3 regions of the Hoeflea sp. TYP-13 genome follow, and region 2 is predicted to be linked to each of the others. Evidence: riboswitches for the same ligand, from Rfam matches in the RefSeq annotation. Region 2 holds a riboswitch; each other region holds the start of a gene.
The links. A riboswitch is a leader RNA that binds a small molecule or an ion and turns the genes downstream of it on or off. The one in region 2 is predicted to bind cobalamin.
Positions count from the first base shown of each region.

Region 1: another riboswitch for cobalamin. It lies ahead of ABVT35_RS25655 (hypothetical protein); the one in region 2 lies ahead of ABVT35_RS15795 (CbtB-domain containing protein).
Region 3: another riboswitch for cobalamin. It lies ahead of ABVT35_RS00510 (energy-coupling factor ABC transporter permease); the one in region 2 lies ahead of ABVT35_RS15795 (CbtB-domain containing protein).

Region 1 is NZ_JBFRBB010000005.1:562,354-568,901, forward strand. Features, by position in the region: gene ABVT35_RS25620 (phosphatase PAP2 family protein) at 1-632, opposite strand, end outside; gene leuB (3-isopropylmalate dehydrogenase) at 699-1,811, opposite strand; gene ABVT35_RS25630 (RidA family protein) at 1,861-2,241, opposite strand; gene leuD (3-isopropylmalate dehydratase small subunit) at 2,273-2,878, opposite strand; gene ABVT35_RS25640 (hypothetical protein) at 3,062-3,292, opposite strand; gene ABVT35_RS25645 (CoA ester lyase) at 3,524-4,456, shown strand; gene ABVT35_RS25650 (DUF1737 domain-containing protein) at 4,453-4,659, shown strand; gene ABVT35_RS25655 (hypothetical protein) at 4,705-5,028, opposite strand; cobalamin riboswitch at 5,191-5,402, opposite strand; gene ABVT35_RS25660 (hypothetical protein) at 5,471-6,394, opposite strand; gene ABVT35_RS25665 (TSUP family transporter) at 6,394-6,548, opposite strand, start outside.
Region 2 is NZ_JBFRBB010000002.1:1,209,550-1,216,097, forward strand. Features, by position in the region: gene cobN (cobaltochelatase subunit CobN) at 1-56, opposite strand, end outside; gene cobW (cobalamin biosynthesis protein CobW) at 65-1,141, opposite strand; gene cobU (bifunctional adenosylcobinamide kinase/adenosylcobinamide-phosphate guanylyltransferase) at 1,149-1,673, opposite strand; gene ABVT35_RS15790 (CbtA family protein) at 1,673-2,428, opposite strand; gene ABVT35_RS15795 (CbtB-domain containing protein) at 2,443-2,622, opposite strand; cobalamin riboswitch at 2,670-3,017, opposite strand; gene ABVT35_RS15800 (GGDEF domain-containing protein) at 3,128-3,913, opposite strand; gene ABVT35_RS15805 (cobyric acid synthase) at 4,209-5,657, opposite strand; gene ABVT35_RS15810 (alpha/beta hydrolase) at 5,755-6,548, opposite strand, start outside.
Region 3 is NZ_JBFRBB010000001.1:115,074-121,621, reverse strand. Features, by position in the region: gene ABVT35_RS00525 (sugar ABC transporter substrate-binding protein) at 1-1,162, opposite strand, end outside; gene ABVT35_RS00520 (sugar-binding transcriptional regulator) at 1,330-2,283, opposite strand; gene ABVT35_RS00515 (HAD family hydrolase) at 2,267-2,977, opposite strand; cobalamin riboswitch at 3,103-3,311, shown strand; gene ABVT35_RS00510 (energy-coupling factor ABC transporter permease) at 3,370-4,053, shown strand; gene ABVT35_RS00505 (CHASE2 domain-containing protein) at 4,186-6,072, shown strand; gene ABVT35_RS00500 (FecR domain-containing protein) at 6,069-6,548, opposite strand, start outside.

The sequences.
Region 1 (6,548 bases), on a different contig from region 2:
GCCAGCACAAGCGCCACGAAGCGCATCCGCGGAAAGAAGATCGCAATGGCTGCGAACATCGCGCCCGATGTGGTCGAGTGCCCCGAAGGAAAGCTGGCAAAGCTGGCATTTGAAAACGGCTGGAAATCAAACGCGCCCAGCTCTTCGAAATGCACCGGACGTGCCCTGCCGATCAAGCGTTTGAGGATTGCGACGATCAGGCCGGACAGGCCGACGGAAAGAAAGATATATCCGCTCGCCGAGACCCATTTTGCAAGCGTCAGTTGGGTGCGGGCTCTAAAGCGGCTCCAGTCCAGCCCGAACCCGATAAGGACGAGGAGCCCGGTGGGAACGAGTATCCAGCCGGATTTCGCAATATCGGTCAGCTCCGACGCCCACCATAGGATCTCGGGCGGCCACTTGCCACGATAGGCCCCGACCGGGTTGTCGAGAACGACCGCGGCCAAAAAGACCGTCATGGCGACAAGGAAGAAATAGCGAAATCCGTGCACACGGATGGATAAATTGCGGTTTTTGCGCCGCCTTTTCATCAGCGCGCGATTTGCGGTTACGTTGGACCGGATCCGCTGAGACAACTGGCGCCCGGCGCGCTGGATGCCATTTGTCCCGCTGTCTGCATTTTGAGCGTCCATCACATCGTCCGTCGTTTATTGCAGGCGGCATCAGCACCGCGCTATCGCGCGACCGGGCACACTACATCAGGCGGTCAGTTTCTTGAATTGTTCCAGCACCGCATCGCCCATTTCCGACGTGTTGACCGTCGGCAGGTGTGGCGAGGCGATATCGGCGGTGCGAAGGCCGCTGTCAAGAACATTGGCGATGGCTTTTTCAAGCAAATCGGCTTCTTCGACCATGTTGAAGGAATAGCGCAGGCACATGGCAAAAGACGCGATCTTTGCGATCGGATTGGCAAGGCCCTTGCCGGCAATGTCCGGGGCCGACCCGTGAACGGGTTCGTACAAAGCCTTGCGCACGCCGGTCTTTTCATCGGGCGCGCCGAGCGAGGCGGACGGCAGCATACCCAGAGATCCGGTCAGCATGGCGGCAACGTCGGAAAGCATGTCGCCAAACAAATTGTCGCAGACAATGACGTCGAACTGCTTCGGCCAGCGCACCAGCTGCATGCCGCCGGCATCGGCCAGCATGTGTTCCAGTTCCACGTCCTGGTATTTCGCCTGATGAGTTGCGGTAACGACCTCGTTCCACAAAACACCTGATTTCATCACATTGCGCTTTTCCATGGACGTGACCTTGTTGCCACGCGTCCTTGCAAGTTCGAAAGCCACACCGGAAATGCGCTCGATTTCATACGTGTCGTAAATCTGCGTGTCAATGCCGCGCTTCTGGCCATTGCCGAGATCGATGATCTCCTTTGGCTCTCCGAAATAGACGCCGCCAGTCAGTTCGCGCACGATCAGGATATCAAGGCCCTCGACAACATCCTTTTTCAGCGAAGAGGAATCGGCAAGAGCCGGATAGCAGATGGCGGGGCGCAGATTGGCAAACAGCTCCATATCCTTGCGCAGGCGCAGCAGTCCGGCTTCAGGCCGCACTTCATAGGGCACATCGTCCCATTTCGGGCCACCGACCGCGCCGAAGAGAACGGCATCGGCTGCAAGCGCCAGCTTCATATCGTCTTCGGAAATAGACAGGCCGTGCACATCAAAGGCCGAGCCGCCCACGAGGCCTTCCTCGATCTCGAACCCGGCCTGAAGCCCTTCATTCATGAAGGCAATCAGCTTTCTGACCTCATTCATCGCCTCCGGACCGATCCCGTCACCGGGAAGCAGGAGAAGTTTGCGCGTTGCCATTATCTGTCCTTTGTCTTTGTTTTTTGAAAGCCGGCCCCGACCGGATACGTCAGGACGGCCGATAAGCCGTCGCCTCGATTTCGACGCGCATTTCCGGACGGATCAGACCCGTGACCAGCATGGTGGCGGCAGGCCTGATATCGGCGAAAAACTCGCCCACGATGGGAAACACACGCCCGGCATCCGAGGCATCGGTAATGTAATACTGGACCCTGACAATATCGGAGAGCTTGAATCCGGCCTCCGTCAAAGTTCTTTCGATGGTCAGCAGGGCGTTCTGGGTCTGCTCTTCGACCCTCTTCGGCATCTGCATCGATTCATAGTCGTAGCCTGTCGTACCGGCCACGAAGCAGAAATCACCCTGAACGACCGCCCGGGAATAGCCGGCAGCCTCTTCAAAAGGCGAACCGGTCGAAATCAGTTTGCGCATATCGGCTCTCCGAATTTAGAGCGAGATAATGTCAATGCCACGGGCGATGGTTGGAAATATGGCCTTCGTGGCGATCGATATGATGATCCTTCTCCATCGTCAGGCCGATATCATCGAGACCGTTCAACAGACAGTGCTTCTTGAAAGGATCAATATCGAACTTGATGACGCCGCCGTCCGGCCCGTGGATCTCCTGGGTCACCAGATCGACGGTAATAGTAGCGTTGGCGCCGCGCGAGGCGTCGTCCATCAGCAGATCGAGCTCTTCCTGGCTGACGACAATCGGCAGCAGGCCGTTCTTGAAGCTGTTGTTGTAGAAGATATCGGCAAAGCTGGTGGAGATGACGCAGCGAATGCCGTAATCCATCAGTGCCCAGGGCGCGTGCTCGCGTGAGGAGCCGCAACCGAAATTGTCACCCGCAACCAGTATCTGGGCGTTTTCATAGGCGGGTTTGTTGAGGACAAAATCCTCATTCTTCGAACCATCGTCCTTGAAACGCATTTCGGCAAAAAGCCCTTTGCCCAGGCCGGTACGCTTGATGGTTTTCAGATAGTCCTTCGGGATGATCATGTCCGTGTCGACATTGACGATCGGCAGGGGCGCCGCAACGCCGCTGAGTCTGGAAAATTTCTTCATCACGAGAACCTCAACTTCCAACGCCAGCATAGCCAGGTCCTCTCGTTCGGAGGCCGGCCGGCGGCTGGCAATATGTCTTTTGCCAAGCGTTTATCAAAGCTGACGCGGAAAAAGAAGTGCTTTGGACCGTTTCATGATCAAATTGAGTGATTTGATCGAAACGGCCCAGGGCGAATTTCGAAACTACATATCGATGATGGTGCCGTGACCGTCATTCCATACGCGCGGTCCGCGGCGTTTGTGTTCGGTGTGGACCTTCGGACGATAACCGAGTTTTACGGCGATCAGACCGATGGCGCCGGCAACGACGGCAAAGCCAACGACAGCAAGCCCGACAGTGGCCATGACGACGATCATCAGGGCGGCAATTGCCAACCCGATGATACCGACGATAATTGCGCGAAGATTTTCCATAACCTAACCCCCCGCTTTCAAACCTTTTCCATCGACCGGGTAACAGCCGGCCATATCAAGCACCCGATGGGGATCGGGCCTTGTAATTCAATTGGTCATTGCGCCTGCCTTTTTCAACCGCCCGAACCTTACAAATCGGACATGTTGACCCGTGGGCCTGAAAATCCCCGAAATTCGAAGCCGCTGTTTCGGTGTCTTGCGCATCATGGTTTTCGCAGGCAAATAGACACGATGACACAGCCAAATGACAGCACTGCCGGACTTTCCCGTCCGGTCCGCGCCCGCCGTTCGGTCCTTTACGTTCCGGCCAACAACAGCCGGGCCATGGAAAAAGCCGCCGGTCTTGCCTGCGATGCGGTGATTATTGACCTCGAGGACGCAGTCGGTCCCGACGACAAGGCACGGGCGCGCGGCACTTTGAAGAACTGGCTTTCCGAAATACGTAGCGCGGACAAAGAATACGTCATTCGCATCAACGCACTTGCCAGCGAATGGGGTGGCGATGATCTGGAAGCAGCCTGTGCCTGCCTTCCGGATGCAATCCTGCTGCCGAAGGCCGAGCGGGCCGGTGATATACTCGAAGCCGAGGCGATCCTTTCGGATCTCGATCCTGAAGAGGAGATCCGGCTGTGGGCAATGGTGGAAACGCCGCGGGGCATTTCGAATGCGGTTTCCATTGCCGATACGGGCAACCGGTCCCAAGGAAGGCTGGACTGCCTGGTGGCAGGCACCAATGATCTTGCCAAGGACACCGGCGTTGTACTTCCGGACGGGCGCTCGTTCATGCAGCCCTGGCTGATGCAGATCATCCTGGCGGCGCGGGCAGCGGGTCTGGATGCCCTCGACGGCGTTTATAACAATTTTCGCGATCCAGACGGCTTTCGCTCCGAATGCGAGACCGGGCGCCTGATGGGTTTTGACGGCAAGACCCTTATCCACCCGGCGCAGATCGAGGCCGCGAATGACGTCTTCGGAGCGGACGCCGACGCAATAACCGTGGCGCATTCGATCGTCGCAGCGTTTTCCAAAGCCGAGAACGCGGGCAAGGGTGTGATACAGATAGACGGGAAAATGGTTGAGCGGCTGCACCTGGAGCAGGCCGAAAAGCTCTTGAAGAAGGCTGCATTGCAGCAGAACCCGAAACAGGACGGAGTTGCGCGATGAAATTGTACAGGCTGCTGACGGGCCCCGATGATTCAAGCTTTTGCCACAAGGTCAGCGAAGCGCTCCACGATGGCTGGGAGTTGCACGGCGACCCGGCATACGGCTACAACAACGAGACCGGGGCGATGCAGTGCGCCCAGGCCGTTATCAAGCATGTGTCAGGCAAGACCTACAGCCCGGATATGAAACTCGGCGAGCAATAGAGCCGGGATGCTTAAAGAAACGATCGGTATTTAAGTACGGATCGGTCAGGAACGCCGGCTGCGCCTGCCGCCCCGCCTTAGCCGCGGACTGTTGCCTGCAGCGGTCATGGCCTGACGCAGATAACCGCAGAAACGCTCGACTTCCGGGCTGTTGGCACTTCCTGCGTCGGCATATCTGAGGGCATGGCGCGCCGCTTTCGGTATTGCCGCATCGTCCGGCAGATCAAGCATCCAGCACACAAGCGCCTCTTCCGCCGACAGCGGTTCAAAGCTGCGGTCCTTCCGTATCGCGACAACATTGGCGCGGTCCGGCTTTCCTATCCGGCGCACCAGCCTGCCGAGGTCGCTGCTGTCTTGCATAGGACGCATGAGTCAGCCTCCCATTGTTGCGCAAAATGGCATGGGAAGGTGTCGGTCATATATGGTCGTAATTTGCATATGTCTCTCCTTCAAAGGCAGAGACGGGGCAAAGAAAGTGCAGGTTCGCCGGCCTTAGCCGACGCCGCCGCTCTTCCGGGGCACCCCGCCCGGGTTGCAGTTGCTTGTGAAGGCAGGTCTCCTGGCTCGCGGGTCTTCATCTTCAGCTCCCGCCTTCCCGGTTCTTGAACCAGTGGCGATCGGGAGAGACTCACCGCTTACAGTTGCGGGGGCAGCGCCGGAATTGCACCGACTTCCCTCTTGGCTCCGCCACATGCGTTGCATCACGCGAATCGCGGCAAAGAACCTTCACACCTGAGAATTTACCCGATCGGACGAAAAAAAGGGAACACACATGCGACGCATTGCGTCGCACAACCGAACCGTATTGCCATCAGGAACGGTAAAATCGGCGCAGCAGGATCGGCGTCAGATACATTGGCACCTGATAGCAGCCGATAAACAACAGCATGGGCTCCATGACACCAACAGGCAGAGCAGCCAGAAACAGAGCAATGTTTCGGTTTCCGGCCGAAACGGCTATTCCGGCGCTTTGCTGCGGCAGCTTCCGTTTCAACAACAGGTACGAACCGATCTGAAGGCCGAAATTGGCAGCGAAGGCAATGAAGAGGTTGAACAGAAGGCCACCGGGATTTTGCGTGATCGCCGGCCGGATGGCGGCCATCAGCCCGACCACCATGATCGCCATCGTCAGTGCCGCCATGCCTTCGATAGCACTCAGACTCGCCGGTCCCGGGTTCTTCAGCAATACTCCGCGAATGAAAAAAGCGATCGATGTCGCGATACCGATGAGAAGAAGCAGACGCAGGGCAGCGCCGAACACGCCTTCTCCGGCAACGAGCTCAGGCAGCAGCCAGAAAACCGGAATGGTCGTCAGCGGCAGCAATGCGGTGCCCGCGATCAACAAACGCAGCGCCGGCGCAGCATCCTTGCCGAGCAGGAACGTCAGGCTTGGGCTTCCCGAAATGGGAGAAGCCGTGAGCATCAGCGCCAGGCCCAGGGCCAAGGGACTGTTCCACCCGGTCGCGATCAGGATGCCGGCAAAAACCACCGGGCAAACGAGCTGAAGAGCACCCACCAGATAAAGCGAATGTCCAAGGTCACGCGTCGCGCCGATGGCTTGCCGGGGCCCGACACGCAGCGCCGAAAAAAACAGCAACAACGCGACCGCTGCGGGCAGATGATCCTGCATCAGGGCCGCAAGCTCTGGAAATGCCACCGCCGCGCACAATCCCGCGACGAGCAGCCAGCGGCCATGGGTTGCTGCAAGTTGAAACGGCAGGAGCAGGATCCGCATCACGACAGCCCCCGGACGATCAGGAGCAGGCCCGCCGCGCCTGACACGGCGAGCAGCCATGGCCGGTACCACCTGGCAAATCCGAGCCGGAAGCGATGCGCCAGCCATAGGCCGAAGACCATGGGCGGCGCCATGGCGAGCGCAATATAGATGT
Region 2 (6,548 bases):
TCAACGGCTTCGTCACCGTCCGCTATCGATCCTTTCTGGGCAAGAAGCAGATGCATGGTTTCGGTTAGCCTTTTTGAGCGGCCTGACGGATCGCCTCGGCAATTTCTGCCTGGTCGATGTCATGCAGACCGATAACGACAAGCCGCGTTCCGGGCTGTTCACCCGGTGACCATGGGCGATCGAAATAGCTGTCTATCCGCGCGCCAACCCCTTGCACCACAAGACGCATCGGCTTACCGGGAATATGCGCAAAACCCTTCAGACGCAGGATATCATGGCCAGCAATGATGCTCTTGAGAGACTCGATAAAGGAATCCTGATCGGCAATCTCGCCGGTCTCGACGACAAAGCTCTCGAATTCATCGTGATCGTGATGATGGTCTTCGCCGGCCTCATGGGCGGCTTCGTGTTCAATCTCGTGATGGGACTTGCGGTTATTGATGTCGTTTTCCGTTTCCATGCCGAGACCCAGCAGCACCTTTGACGGCACCTGCCCCTGGTGCGATGTCACCACGGCAGGACTGCGTCGCGACCGGCCGGTCACATCCGCCCGCACGGCCTCAAGTCCTTCCGCATCGACTAGATCAGCCTTGTTGAGAATGATGAGGTCGGCGGCGGTCAGCTGATCTTCGAACAGCTCTTCCAGAGGACTTTCATGATCGAGCGCATCGTCAGCCTTCCGCTGTGCGTCCAGCCTGTCGTGATCGTCCGCAAACCGGCCACCGGCAACGGCCGCGCTGTCGACAACCGTGATCACACCGTCAACGGTGACTTGGGTCTTGATGCCCGGCCAATTGAAGGCGGCAACGAGCGGCTGTGGCAATGCCAGGCCCGAGGTTTCGATAACGATGTGATCGGGACGCTCGTCGCGTTCCAGCAGTTTTTCCATCGTCGGAATGAAATCATCGGCAACGGTGCAGCAAATGCAGCCATTTGTCAGCTCGACAATATCGTCCTCGGTGCAGTTTTCCGCGCCGCAGCCCTTCAGCACCTCGCCATCGACGCCGAGATCGCCAAACTCATTGACGATGAGCGCAATTTTTCGCCCGGCCGCCTCGCTCAGGAGGTTGCGGATCATTGTGGTTTTTCCGGCTCCCAGGAAACCGGTGATGACCGTCGCGGGAATTTTCTGTCCCTGCATGGTATTCTCAACCCTTCATTTTCAGCGGCAATCCGGCCGCTATAAGGTAAACTTCATCCGCCTTTTCAGCGATCATCTGATGCAGCCTTCCGGCATGATCACGAAATTCGCGCGCCATCCTGTTTTCCGGCACGATGCCAAGGCCCACCTCGTTTGAAACCAAGACGATCGCACCACCAAGACCGCCAAGGCAATCGGCCAGTTGCAATGCCTCCGCATCTACATCCCGTTCTTCCATCATCAGGTTCGTAACCCAAAGCGTCAGGCAATCCACCAAAACGGCCCGATCTTCTCCGGACTGTTCCTGCAACACATCGACAAGCGCCAGCGGCTCTTCGATGGTCCGCCATGAACCGCCGCGGCGCTGTTTGTGTTGCCGGATACGTTCGTCCATTTCCTGATCGAATGACCGGCCCGTGGCGACATAGACAGCCTCCAGGCCGGAATCGATGATCAACCGCTCCGCATGAGCCGATTTACCCGAGCGGGCACCGCCGAGGACAAACGTCGTGCCGGAGCGATTGAGGCTCATTACTGCGTGCGCCCGTACCGTTCCATCGCGCCGCCAAGCAACATCCCGAGAACAACCCAGAAGAAGGCCGTCGTCGCCAAGGCCGCTACGGCAAATTCCGCACCGAGCAATGCCGGAACATCACTTGTGATGTCGGTCGGCTGCGGAGCGCCGTAAAGATGCGGCGCGGCCAGCAGGACGACACCCAGAGCCTTTGCCCAGGCAGCATCGCGCAGCACCAGGAAATAGAGACCAATCGCTGACAGGACCACGGTCGCCAGCCACCAGCTTTGACGCTCCAATAGGTCTGCTGCCGGAAATCCGGGCAGTTCGGGCGGCAGACCGATTGCCGGGAAGAACTGGAATGCAAGCCATCCGGCCGCGCCCCAAAGAACGCCGTTCCGCAAGGTGATTTCCATACCGGTCAAGAGGCTGGCCGCCAGAAGAATCAGGCCGAAGCCTGCCCCGGTAACCAGATTGGCCATCAGCGTGCCGCCGAACCGGTCGAGGCCGAACAGAATCCCGCCGGTCTCCCCTTCGTCGCCATGCGCCTCATCTCCGTGAGCGTATGCTGCCGCTACAGGGCTGAACTGCTCCGCCAGCAAATAAAACCCCGGTAGCGGCGCGACCGTGCTGTGCTCGGTTTCGCCGCCGGTGTTTTCATATTGTTCCGCGTGCAGGATAAGCGGTGTGACTTTGAGCTCCTGCGCGCCTGTCATCAGCACACCGGAAAGCAGGCCTGCCACGATCGCGGCAAGCAAAAAACGGATAATCATGTCGCTTCAATTCCCTAGTGGCAGGGAAAGCCATAGGAGTGACGGGTATCGTGCGCAGTGTCGTGCAGCACGGCCGAATTGGCCAGCCCGGCTCCATAGACGAGAAATACGCCGAGCAACAGCGCCGAAAGCGCGATCGTCATGCGTTGCGTGCCGCTCAGTGAAACGGCAGAAGAAAGTGATTGTACAGCCATAGCAACCTCCGTGTCTGGCCCGGGAACATCCCATTGCAGTGCGGGCATAATCGCCCTTTACGAATGGCAGGTTTCCTGGCTCGCGGATCGACCGGCCTGACGGCCCGTCCGACTTCCCCTCACCTTCCCAAAGTGTTGCGGTACAAAGGCGGACGATTCGCAGATTTCTAGAGGCGTCCAGCCCGGTTCATTGCACCGCCACTTCAGTGGCTTTCCACCGGAGCCACGCTTTCTTCTTTTGAACGAAAGCTCGCAGTCCGGCGGTTGGGGTCGCCTATCCGCTCTACAGTCGCGGGGTCGGCTGCGATTAAAGCGCCCGATTTGGGTCCACCCGTCGCATTCCCATTTGATCCTAAAGGCTTTGCCTTGGTCGGACCATTCGTAGCCTGATTGATAGGCCCTGACGCAAGGCGCTGTCAATCGTGAAAGCGTCACATGACGTTTCCAAAACGAACGCCCGGGTCGTGGCGGCTGCCTGCATGGACCGATTGGATGGTGATGGAGATTATGCGGCCGTCGGCAAATTGAACTGCTCTTGCGGGAAACTGATCCGGTTGCGACCGTCCTTTTTCGACTTGTAGGTGAGCAGATCGGCCTGGCGCAAAGCGGTTTCGAGTTTCTGGCCATTGCAGTACCTGACAAGACCTATGCTGATCGTCAGCCTGATTTCATGTGTACCGAAGAGAAAGACGTTGCGTTCGACCGCATGACGCAGCCGCTGAGCGACTTGCCACGTTTCACGCGCGGTGCCTCGATTGAGCGCCACCGCGAACTCCTCGCCGCCAAAGCGCGCAACAACATCGTCGGCACGCAGATTGATGCGGAAAAGATCGGCAACCTGCTGCAATATGGCGTCCCCGGCATCATGCCCATACTTGTCGTTGACCTGCTTGAAATGATCAAGGTCGATGACAAGAAGCGCACTGCTGTCTCTTTGCTGCTTGTCTTCGCGGTTTTTTCTGCTTTTCAGCAAATCGAGGAACGCACGTCTGTTGAGCAGACCGGTAAGATGGTCGGTCCGGGATAGAAGCCGGAAATAATCTGCCGCCACATCCGCACGCGCCTGAAGCAGGACCACGTAGAGTATGAACGGCACGGCGACGATCGACGTAATCTTCAGGCACAAAATGATATTGGCTATGCGTTCCGCACCCGTCAGATCGGCATTGAAATAGGCATTCACGCCCTGGGAGAACAGGATAATAGCCACAAACAGCAGCAGCGATCGCGCAACGATCGGGCGCATTCTGCTTTTTAAGACGCCGGAAAACGTCAAATCCGGGTATATCACCGCGGCCTCCTACACAAGCGTTGCCAAAACAATGCCGGAACATCGGCACCGTAGCTGCCTATGGTCGGAATCGCGCATCCACACCTGTGCATCAGCGAAACCCGGCCCAAGGGCAGAGCAATATTCATTCGCCTGCCTGCTGCCGTTTACACGGTTCAGGCGATCCAGGCTTTAAGTAAGCATGGATTTGGCCAATTTCATTTTGGCCGAATAAACTACCTACACATTAGCGTGAAAACACCAACACCAGTTTAGGAAACACGGTTAGCGGCGAGTTAATGACAGGCCCGGAAAATTAGCCGAATCCGGGGAAATCAGGACTTATCAGACCATCCAACTGTGCCGCGATCCGGTCGAGTGCGCTGTCCACTTCAGCGCGGTAGTTGACGTCGCCGCCGCTAACACCAAGGTCGGACAGATAAAGCCGGCGAAACGCGTCGTCTTCGAACAATCCGTGGAGATAAGTACCTGCCACACGGCCATCCTTGGACATTGCCCCATCGGCATGATCGTTGATCCTGCAGAACGGCCGGGCGCAATCTGGCCCTTGTGTGCGCCCGAGATGAATTTCGTAGCCGGACAGCGCAACGTCGTAAGGCACGCTCCATGCCTTGGAATTGCGCACGGTCTTCGCCGGTTCCATGATTGTTTCGACGTCCAGCAACCCCAGGCCGTCGATTTCGGTCACATCACCTTCGATGGCGTCCGGATCGCTGACCTTGCTACCGAGCATCTGAAAGCCGCCACATATGCCGATAACGCGGCCACCTCGGCGAACATGCTGTTCCAATTCCCGGTCCCAGCCCTGCTGCCTGAACGCGACAAGATCTGAGATGGTGGATTTTGACCCCGGAACGACGACCAGACCGGCATCCTGCGGAAGCCTGTCACCCGGACGCACCATGACGATTTCCACGTCCTTTTCCGCTGCAAGAGGATCAAGGTCGTCGAAGTTGGCAATGCGGTCGAGAACGGGAACGGCCACCTTCAGCGCCTTGCCTTCGCCGCGCGCCATACGCTCAAGCACAACGGAATCCTCCGCCGGCAACCGGCCGGCGTCGGCGAGCCACGGGATGACACCGAAGCAAGGCCAACCGGTGAAGCGCTCGATCTGCGCGATACCGTCGTCAAAAAGCGATACATCGCCACGAAACTTGTTGATAAGATAGCCGACAATCATTTGCCGGTCTTCCTTCGGCAGGATCTTATGCGTGCCTACCAGCGAGGCGATGACGCCGCCGCGGTCGATATCACCCACGAGAACAACCGGCACATTAGCCGCCGTCGCAAAGCCCATATTGGCAATGTCATTGGCGCGCAAGTTGATTTCCGCAGGCGAGCCGGCCCCCTCTACGATGACCAAATCGGCATCGCCGTTGACCGTTTGCCAGCTTTCCATCACCGCTGACAGAAGCTTGCTTTTCAGACCCTGATAATCGCGCCCGCCGGCCTGACCCCAAACCTTGCCCTGAACCACGATCTGCGATCCGGAATTGGATTGCGGCTTGAGCAGAACCGGGTTCATATGAACAGAGGGTTCAACACGGCAGGCCATAGCCTGAAGCCACTGCGCCCTGCCTATTTCACCGCCATCATCCGCAACAGCCGCATTGTTCGACATGTTCTGCGGTTTGAACGGGCGCACCTTCAGGCCGCGATTGGCGGCCAGCCGGCAAAGCCCGGCCACCAGCACGGTCTTGCCGACATCCGACCCGGTACCCTGAAGCATGATCGCCTTTGTCATGGCCGATTGCTATCACTGTAAACCGGTGCTGCAAAGCCAATAAATCTGCCTGTATGAGGCTTAACACCGAAGCGATAGCGTGCGCCGCTCCGTGGGCCTATTCGTCAGTAGGAAAGTGGACGACATTATCGGCAAATCTTGTACGCTCACGCCGCCCGGGCTGCCTCTCAACCTCTTCTGCTGCGGTTTTCTGCCCCAGCATCGCAAAGTTCAACCCCTCATCCTGAATGACCCTTATCAGTGACGGTGAACTCGCGAAAACGCCATGTTTCATCAATCCACCATCTGTAATTCCGGAAAGATCGACGACGGTGATGCCAAGCGACTGCCATGTCGCAATATCCTTGCCCTCGCCCACCCGCGGATTTCCCCGCCTGGCAATTCGCGAAGCCTGAAGGGCCTGGTCCTTTGACGAGACAAACATAACGAAAGGACGAGGCAACGGTTTGATCATTTCCACCTGTTTCACGAACACCTGCTCATCAATGTCAGGCGCTGCCAGAACCACGGCGTTGACCGATCGCAATAATCTCTGATTACCGCTCAGGCTGGCCTGTCTAAGGGTTTCCATGACCAGCAGGGAGCCCATGGAGTGCGCTACGACAAAGGTCTTTCTGGCGCGTGACCGCCTTAACAACTCAAGCGTCTGAAGCAATCCGTCACGGGCAAACTGAACGCTGTCACGATCATAGAGATAACCCTCAAGCTTGCCGGCCGAGGGCCAGGAATAGCTGACGGGCAAGGCTCGAACATTGTAATCCCGGCGCAATTGCGCATGCCGGTAAACGCTTTCACCAAACTTCGTGTTGTAACCATGCACAAAGACGAAGGCGACACGCTCTTCCTGTGGGCGACCAGCCATCTCTGCATTTATCGCTTCGACGAAGGCAG
Region 3 (6,548 bases), on a different contig from region 2:
CAAACTGGATGCCGACATAGGGAACCGGCTTGACCGTCGGGTTGTTCGGATCGGCGGCCAGGATGGATTCCAGGGTTTTCTTGGCGAACGGAATGTCCTTGTAGTTCGGGTTCTCATACAGGGATGTGCGTGCGCCCGGAGGCACGTTGGCCCAGCCTTCTTTCGCGGCGACCAGTTCGATATAGCCGTTTGAGGTCGCCCATTCGATGAACTCTTTGGCGGCATCGGCTTTCTGTGTGCCCGCCGGGATAGCCAGCGCCCAGGCCCAAAGCCAGTTCGACTTCTTTTCAACGCCTTCGCTGTTCGGCGCCAGCGCGAAGCCGACCTTATCAGCCACGGTGGAGTCGTTTGGGTTGGTCACGAAGGACGCAGCAACGGTCGCGTCGATCCACATGCCGCATCTGCCCTGCTGGAACAGAGACAGGTTTTCGTTGAAGCCGTTGGTCGCATAGCCCGCCGGGCCGGACTCTTTCATCATGTCGATAAAGAAGTTGAGCGCATTGGCCCATTCCGGCTGGTCGAACTGTGCGTTCCAGTCTTCATCGAACCAGCGGGCGCCAAACGAGTTGCCCGTCACCGTGATAAAGGCACCGCCTTCACCCCAGCCTGCCTTGCCGCGCAGGCAGATGCCGTTGATGTCATTATCGCGATCCGTCATGGCCGCGGCAGCTTCGCGGATAAACTGCCAGGTCGGCGCGTCCGGCATTTCCAAACCGGCTTTTTCCATCAGGTCGGTGCGGTACATGATCATCGAGCTCTCGCCATAGAACGGCGCTGCATAGAGCGTGCCGTCATGGCTCAGGCCCGCGCGCATTGCGGGAAGCAGGTCATCAACATTGTATTCGGCGCTCAAATCGTCCAGCGGAACGAGCCAGCCGTTTTTGCCCCAAATCGGCGTTTCGTACATGCCGATCGTCATGAGGTCGAAGGCGCCCCCTTTTGTGGTGATGTCTGTCGTGACACGCTGGCGCAATACGTTCTCTTCAAGTGTGACCCACTCGACTTCATGGCCGGTCTTTTTCGTGAAGTCATCGGTCAGACCCTGCATGCGGATCATGTCGCCATTGTTCACGGTCGCGATGGTGAGTTTCTCGGCGAGTGCGGTCGACGCCATCAATGACACGGCGGCCGCCGCCACAAGAGTGCGAACGGTATATTCCATGGAACTCCTCCCAGAATTCATTGAGCAATTGCTTGCGTAATGAGCAAATACTCACTCAATTGCACCGAATGAGTCAACCCCATTGCGGTGTAAAATGGCTCCAAATGAGACAGCTCCGGATTTATCTCAATAAATTCAATGGATTAAATAATTTAGGAAATTGCTCACTATCTGAGCAATTGCTCTGCCGTTGCTTCGTTTGTGATGAGACCGTTGATCAGACGGCCCTTCATGGCAGCTTTTATCGCCTTCACTTTGGAGCGGCCCGCAGCAATTCCGCACCGCAAATGGTCGGGATTTTTCTGCAGCGGCGCGCTGGTAACGCGGTCATTTGTCAGACCCTTGATGAGCGCGCCGCTTTCGTCATAAACCCAGCTGGTGATTTCCCCGACAGCGCCCGCTGCCGTCAGCGCCCGCATCTCGTCGTGGGTGATGAAGCCGTCAACCAGCATGGGAGCGGCTTCACCGATCTCGCCAATGCCGACAAAGGTCACATCCGGCTTGGTGGCGACGTCCAGAATATTGCGAACCGGCTCCTGCTGCTGGAACATCTCGCGTTCCTGGGCCGTGCGCGCAAGCGGCGGAAGCGGCATCGGGAAATGCCGGCAATTGATACGTTCGGCAAACCGGATGATCACGTTATAGGCCGTGGCAGACCCGTCCAGCATCATGTTGCCCAGCAGCGAGACCGCCGTGTGATGCGGACAGTCCATCGGGCGCAGCTGTTCGACACAGGCCCGCAGTGCCCTGCCCGTACCGAATGCGATCACCTTGGGCTCTTCCGATCTGAGATGCCGTTCCATCTCCGCAGCACCGGCCTGCGCAATTCCGGCAATGGAAAACGGCGCAGCCGGATCGCTGGGCACGACTTCGCACATCCGCAGTTCGAACTGCTGACTGATCATCTGGGACAGTTCCATGCAGCGCGCAATCGGATGATCCAGCCTGAATTTGATCAACTGCTCGCTGACGGCCAGTGAGACAAGCCGTTGTGCCGACTGCCTGGAGACACCGAGCTTTCTGGCAATTTCATCCTGCGTGTCGCCGACAACATAATAGAGCCAGCCGGCACGCGCAGCATCGTCCAGACGGTTTGCATCACTTTCAGATTTGCTGGCCACGCGGCCCCCTTGTGCTGTCCGGCCCCCTCAATGAAGGCACAATGTCATAGAATTTGCTCCAGGAATCAAATACCGCGCTGCCGCCGGCTTCCCTTTCGGCATGGGAACGGACTCCATCGAAATGGCTGCCGCCAATGTAGCGAAGAACGCTCATGCCGGCAGCGTTGGCTGCCTCCACACCCGGCATGCTGTCCTCAATCACAAGGCATCTTTCCGGCTCGAAACCCTCGCTTGCGGCCACATGAAGAAACAAATCGGGAGCCGGTTTGCCCTTCTCGACCTCGGATGCCGTATAGGTGTGATCGGCAAAATAGCGATCGAGGCCGGCGATCTTGAGAGACCGGTGCACCCGCTCGGGGCTGCTGCTCGTGGCGACGCAATAGGGCACGACGAGGGTTTCGAGAACGGCAAAGATTCCGTCGCTCGGCGACAGCCCTCCCTCAAAACTCTCCAGCAATATCCTGCGGTAATCGCTTTCGAAGCTTGCCGGCAGATCGAGATCGAACTGATTGCGGATGGATGCCGCGACCGTCGGGAAACTACGGCCCAGAAAATGGCGCTGAACATGCTGGAGGTCGATCTGCAGGCCGTGCCCCGCCAACAGCTCCATCAATGTCATCGCGCTAATGATTTCGCTGTCGATCAGCACGCCGTCACAATCAAAAATCACCAATTCCGGGCGTGGCGGGTCCATTGGCATCCGGCAAGATCTCGCGTGTCGTATCAAGTGCCCAGAACCTAGCCGGTATCTTATTTCATTCAAGTTGCAAATTTCTCTTAATCCGTCGCAGTCGACATTGCCCGCAGCAACGGGCACCGTTACGTTTCAGGGATTCGGGTTCCAAGCGGGCAAAGCCTGCTGGATTAAATGGGAACACGGTAGGGACGACCCAACAGGGGCCTGATCCGTGACTGCCCTCGCAACTGTGAGCGCATGCCGCTTCCACATGCCACTGGGATTTCCTGGGAAGGCGGAAGGACGGCGCAATGCGCGAGTCAGGAGACCTGCCCGGATAATACCTTGAACCGGCGTTGCCTGCCCGGCAGCGCTGCAAATGCACGACGGGTGCAAGAAAAGGAAACGACATGCATATCGAACCTGGCGTCGTCAACAGCGCCAAGCTTGTACTGAGCTACGCCACCGCGGCCGGTGCTGCCGGTATCGCCGCAAAACTAGCCTACAGTGACATCAAGAATAATGGCGGAATCTCGTCGTTGATGGTCCGCTCCATTGCAACGACGGCACTGGTCTTCAGCTTCTTTGAGGTTTTTCCGCATTATCCGATCGGCGTTTCGGAAGTGCATTTCATTCTTGGATCGACACTGTTCCTGATCTTCGGCGCAGGACCCGCCGCTATCGGACTGGCGCTTGGTCTGTTTGCACAGGGCGTCTTCTTTGCCCCATTCGACCTGCCGCAATACGGCATGAACATCACGACGCTGATCGTGCCGCTCATCGCAGTCAACGCGCTTGCCGGAAAGATCATTCCGGCCCGCACCGCTTACAAGGACGCCTCGTACAAACAGGCGCTGGCGCTGTCGACGGCCTATCAGGGCGGTATCGTCGCCTGGGTTGCCTTCTGGGCCTTCTACGGCAACGGGTTCGGCGCTGAAAACCTGGCGCAGATCGGAACCTTCGGCATTGCCTATATGAGTGTCATCATTATCGAGCCGGTACTCGACCTTGCCGTGCTCGCCGCCGCCAAGAGCTTCGGCCAGCTCGAGCGCAGCGGATTTTTCAACCGCCGCCTTTATTCGCCCGGCGCCTGATCCATGAGCTCCCGCGGGCTGCCGCGGGAGCTTCCCCTTTCCTGAACACACTGCCATTCATGGCAGTAATTGCCGCAATCGGCCTGCTGCACTACGCTTGCCGCCAAAATGCAGTAGAGGGGCTAATCCGGGTTGAGCCGATCTGTCAAAATCGGAAGACGGGAATTGATATCGGGCGGATTGGGAAGCCTCGTCACCCTCGTGGTTGCGCTGTTTTTCTGGATCAGCCCCCCGGCCGTTTCCGAAAGGCTCAATCAGCCGGCAATCGACGTGATCGCATCGATCTTGCCGCCGCCGGCAACCGACGCCATCGCGGTCGTCGATATCGACAGCGCCAGCCTGAGGCAATTCGAGGGACGGCGACTATCCCGCCTGCGATTGGCTGAACTCATTGAGGAAGTCTACAGCTTCGGCGCATCTGCCATAGCCGTTGACCTGGTGCTGGAGCCGCCCTGCGCCGCCGACCAGCCGGACGTTCGCAAGCTAGTGGCGGCAATCAGCACCGCGCCCGTTTCGATGGGGTTTTTGTTGTCGGGTGAGCCGACAACGGCACCACCGGTGCGCAGCCCGGTGGCGCTGGGCGCCGATGTCAGGCTGCCGCAAGCCTGGACAGCCGCAGGCGCGGAAATGTCCTGCATTCCACTGACAGACGCAGCGACGGGAATTTCAGCGCTTTCGCTCGCTGGGGATTTCGATGCGCGAATCCGCTCCGTGCCGGCCGTAATCGCCGTTCAGGACAGACCGTATCCTTCCCTTGCCGTCGATGCGATCCGGCTTTCGCAAAAATCCGGTTCGGTTCTGGTGTTTGGCGATCCGCCACAGTTGCGGGTGGGCGACGTGCAGGCTCGCCTTGATCGCGGCGGCAATATCAGATTGCGATTTTCGACGGCGGCGCAGCAGTTCGCTCGAACGATTGCAGCAAGCGATGTTCTTGTCGGAAATGTCGATCCCGTTGAAATTGCGGGCAAAACGGTTTTTATCGGCTCAAGCGCCGCCGAGCTTGGCGGATTGCGTCCGATACCCGGAAATCCGTTAAAGGCCTCCGTTCAGATACATGCGGATCTGGCCACCAATCTGCTTCTTGGATCCAGCCCCCATATGCCGGATTGGGCTAGGCAGTTATCAACAGTGGCCGCAGTCCTGGCCGGAATCATGCTGGCGTTTGTGGCTGTAACCACGAAGCCGGTTGTTACGGCCGCAATAACGCTTTTTTCCGGCACGGTCTGGCTCATTGCCTGCATCGCATTCCATCACCTGGCCAATGTCATTCTCGATCCGCTGGCCCCGGTTCTGTCCATGACTGCGGGAGCCGTTGCCAGCAGCGCCATTCAGTTTTCAGCCGTCCGCAAGGCCGAAACAATCATCCGCCAGCGCTTCGAGCAGCGCCTTCCGGGCGCTGTCGTGAAGAAGCTCGTCGCAGAACCGGACCTGCTGAAATTGAAGGGGGAGCAGCGCATTGCAACCTCCATGTTCACCGATGTCGAAGGTTTCACCACGACGACGGAGCGCATCAGCCCGACCGAAATGATCGGATTGCTTGATCGTTACTTCGAAGGGTTGACCGGAATTATCATCGCCCATGGCGGCATGATCGACAAAACCATCGGCGACGGCATTCACGCGCTTTTCAACGCGCCCGTCGATCTTGAGGGACACGCCGATGTTGCACTGTCCTGCGCACGCGAGATTCTCGCGTTTTCGGAAAATTTCAGACATTCCGGTTTCGCGGCGGAAGCCGGGTTCGGCCGCACCCGCATCGGCATAGAAACCGGAGAGGTCGTGCTCGGGGATGTCGGTGTCGCCGACCGGGTCGACTACACGGCCTTCGGCTCGTCGGTCAACACCGCGGCACGCCTGCAGGATGCCAACAAGCAGTTCGGCACATCCATATTGCTCGGTGAACATGCGAAGGCGATGGTGAGCGACAACGATCTGGAAGACATGGGTGAGATAGAATTGCGCGGAATCGGCACTGTTCGGGCGTACGGCGTCAGACCCAATGCAGACCAAAGCGACTAGTTCGGCTCGACACTCGCAAAAGCTTCGTCAATCCGCTCCTGCGACCATTTTGCAACCTGCGAAGCCGCGGCTCCCGGCTCGGCGATATCGACGCCGTCGCCGGGTCTCAGCAACTGCGAGACATCGGCGGCTGTAACTTCCAATTCGCCACGTTCCACAAAAACCCCGAAGACACCCCTGCTGGGACCTGCAAAAAACCGCGTTCCGCGGACACCGATCTGGCCGAAAACCGTTCTTACCGTCGTCGGCATTTTCGGCGCATCCTCCGGACGGTCGAATACGAGCGCACCGTTCGACAGATCGAATGTGCCCTGAACATCCGCAAGGTATTCATCGATCAGCAATTCGGTTTCCTCGCCAAGGCGCATGGACGTCTGGTCTCCAAGCCTCATTGCCAGGAAGCTGCGTTTACCGGTCCGGATCAGGTCACGAACCATCAGGTCCGCACCGATCTGCAGCTCAATGAGCCCGCCGCG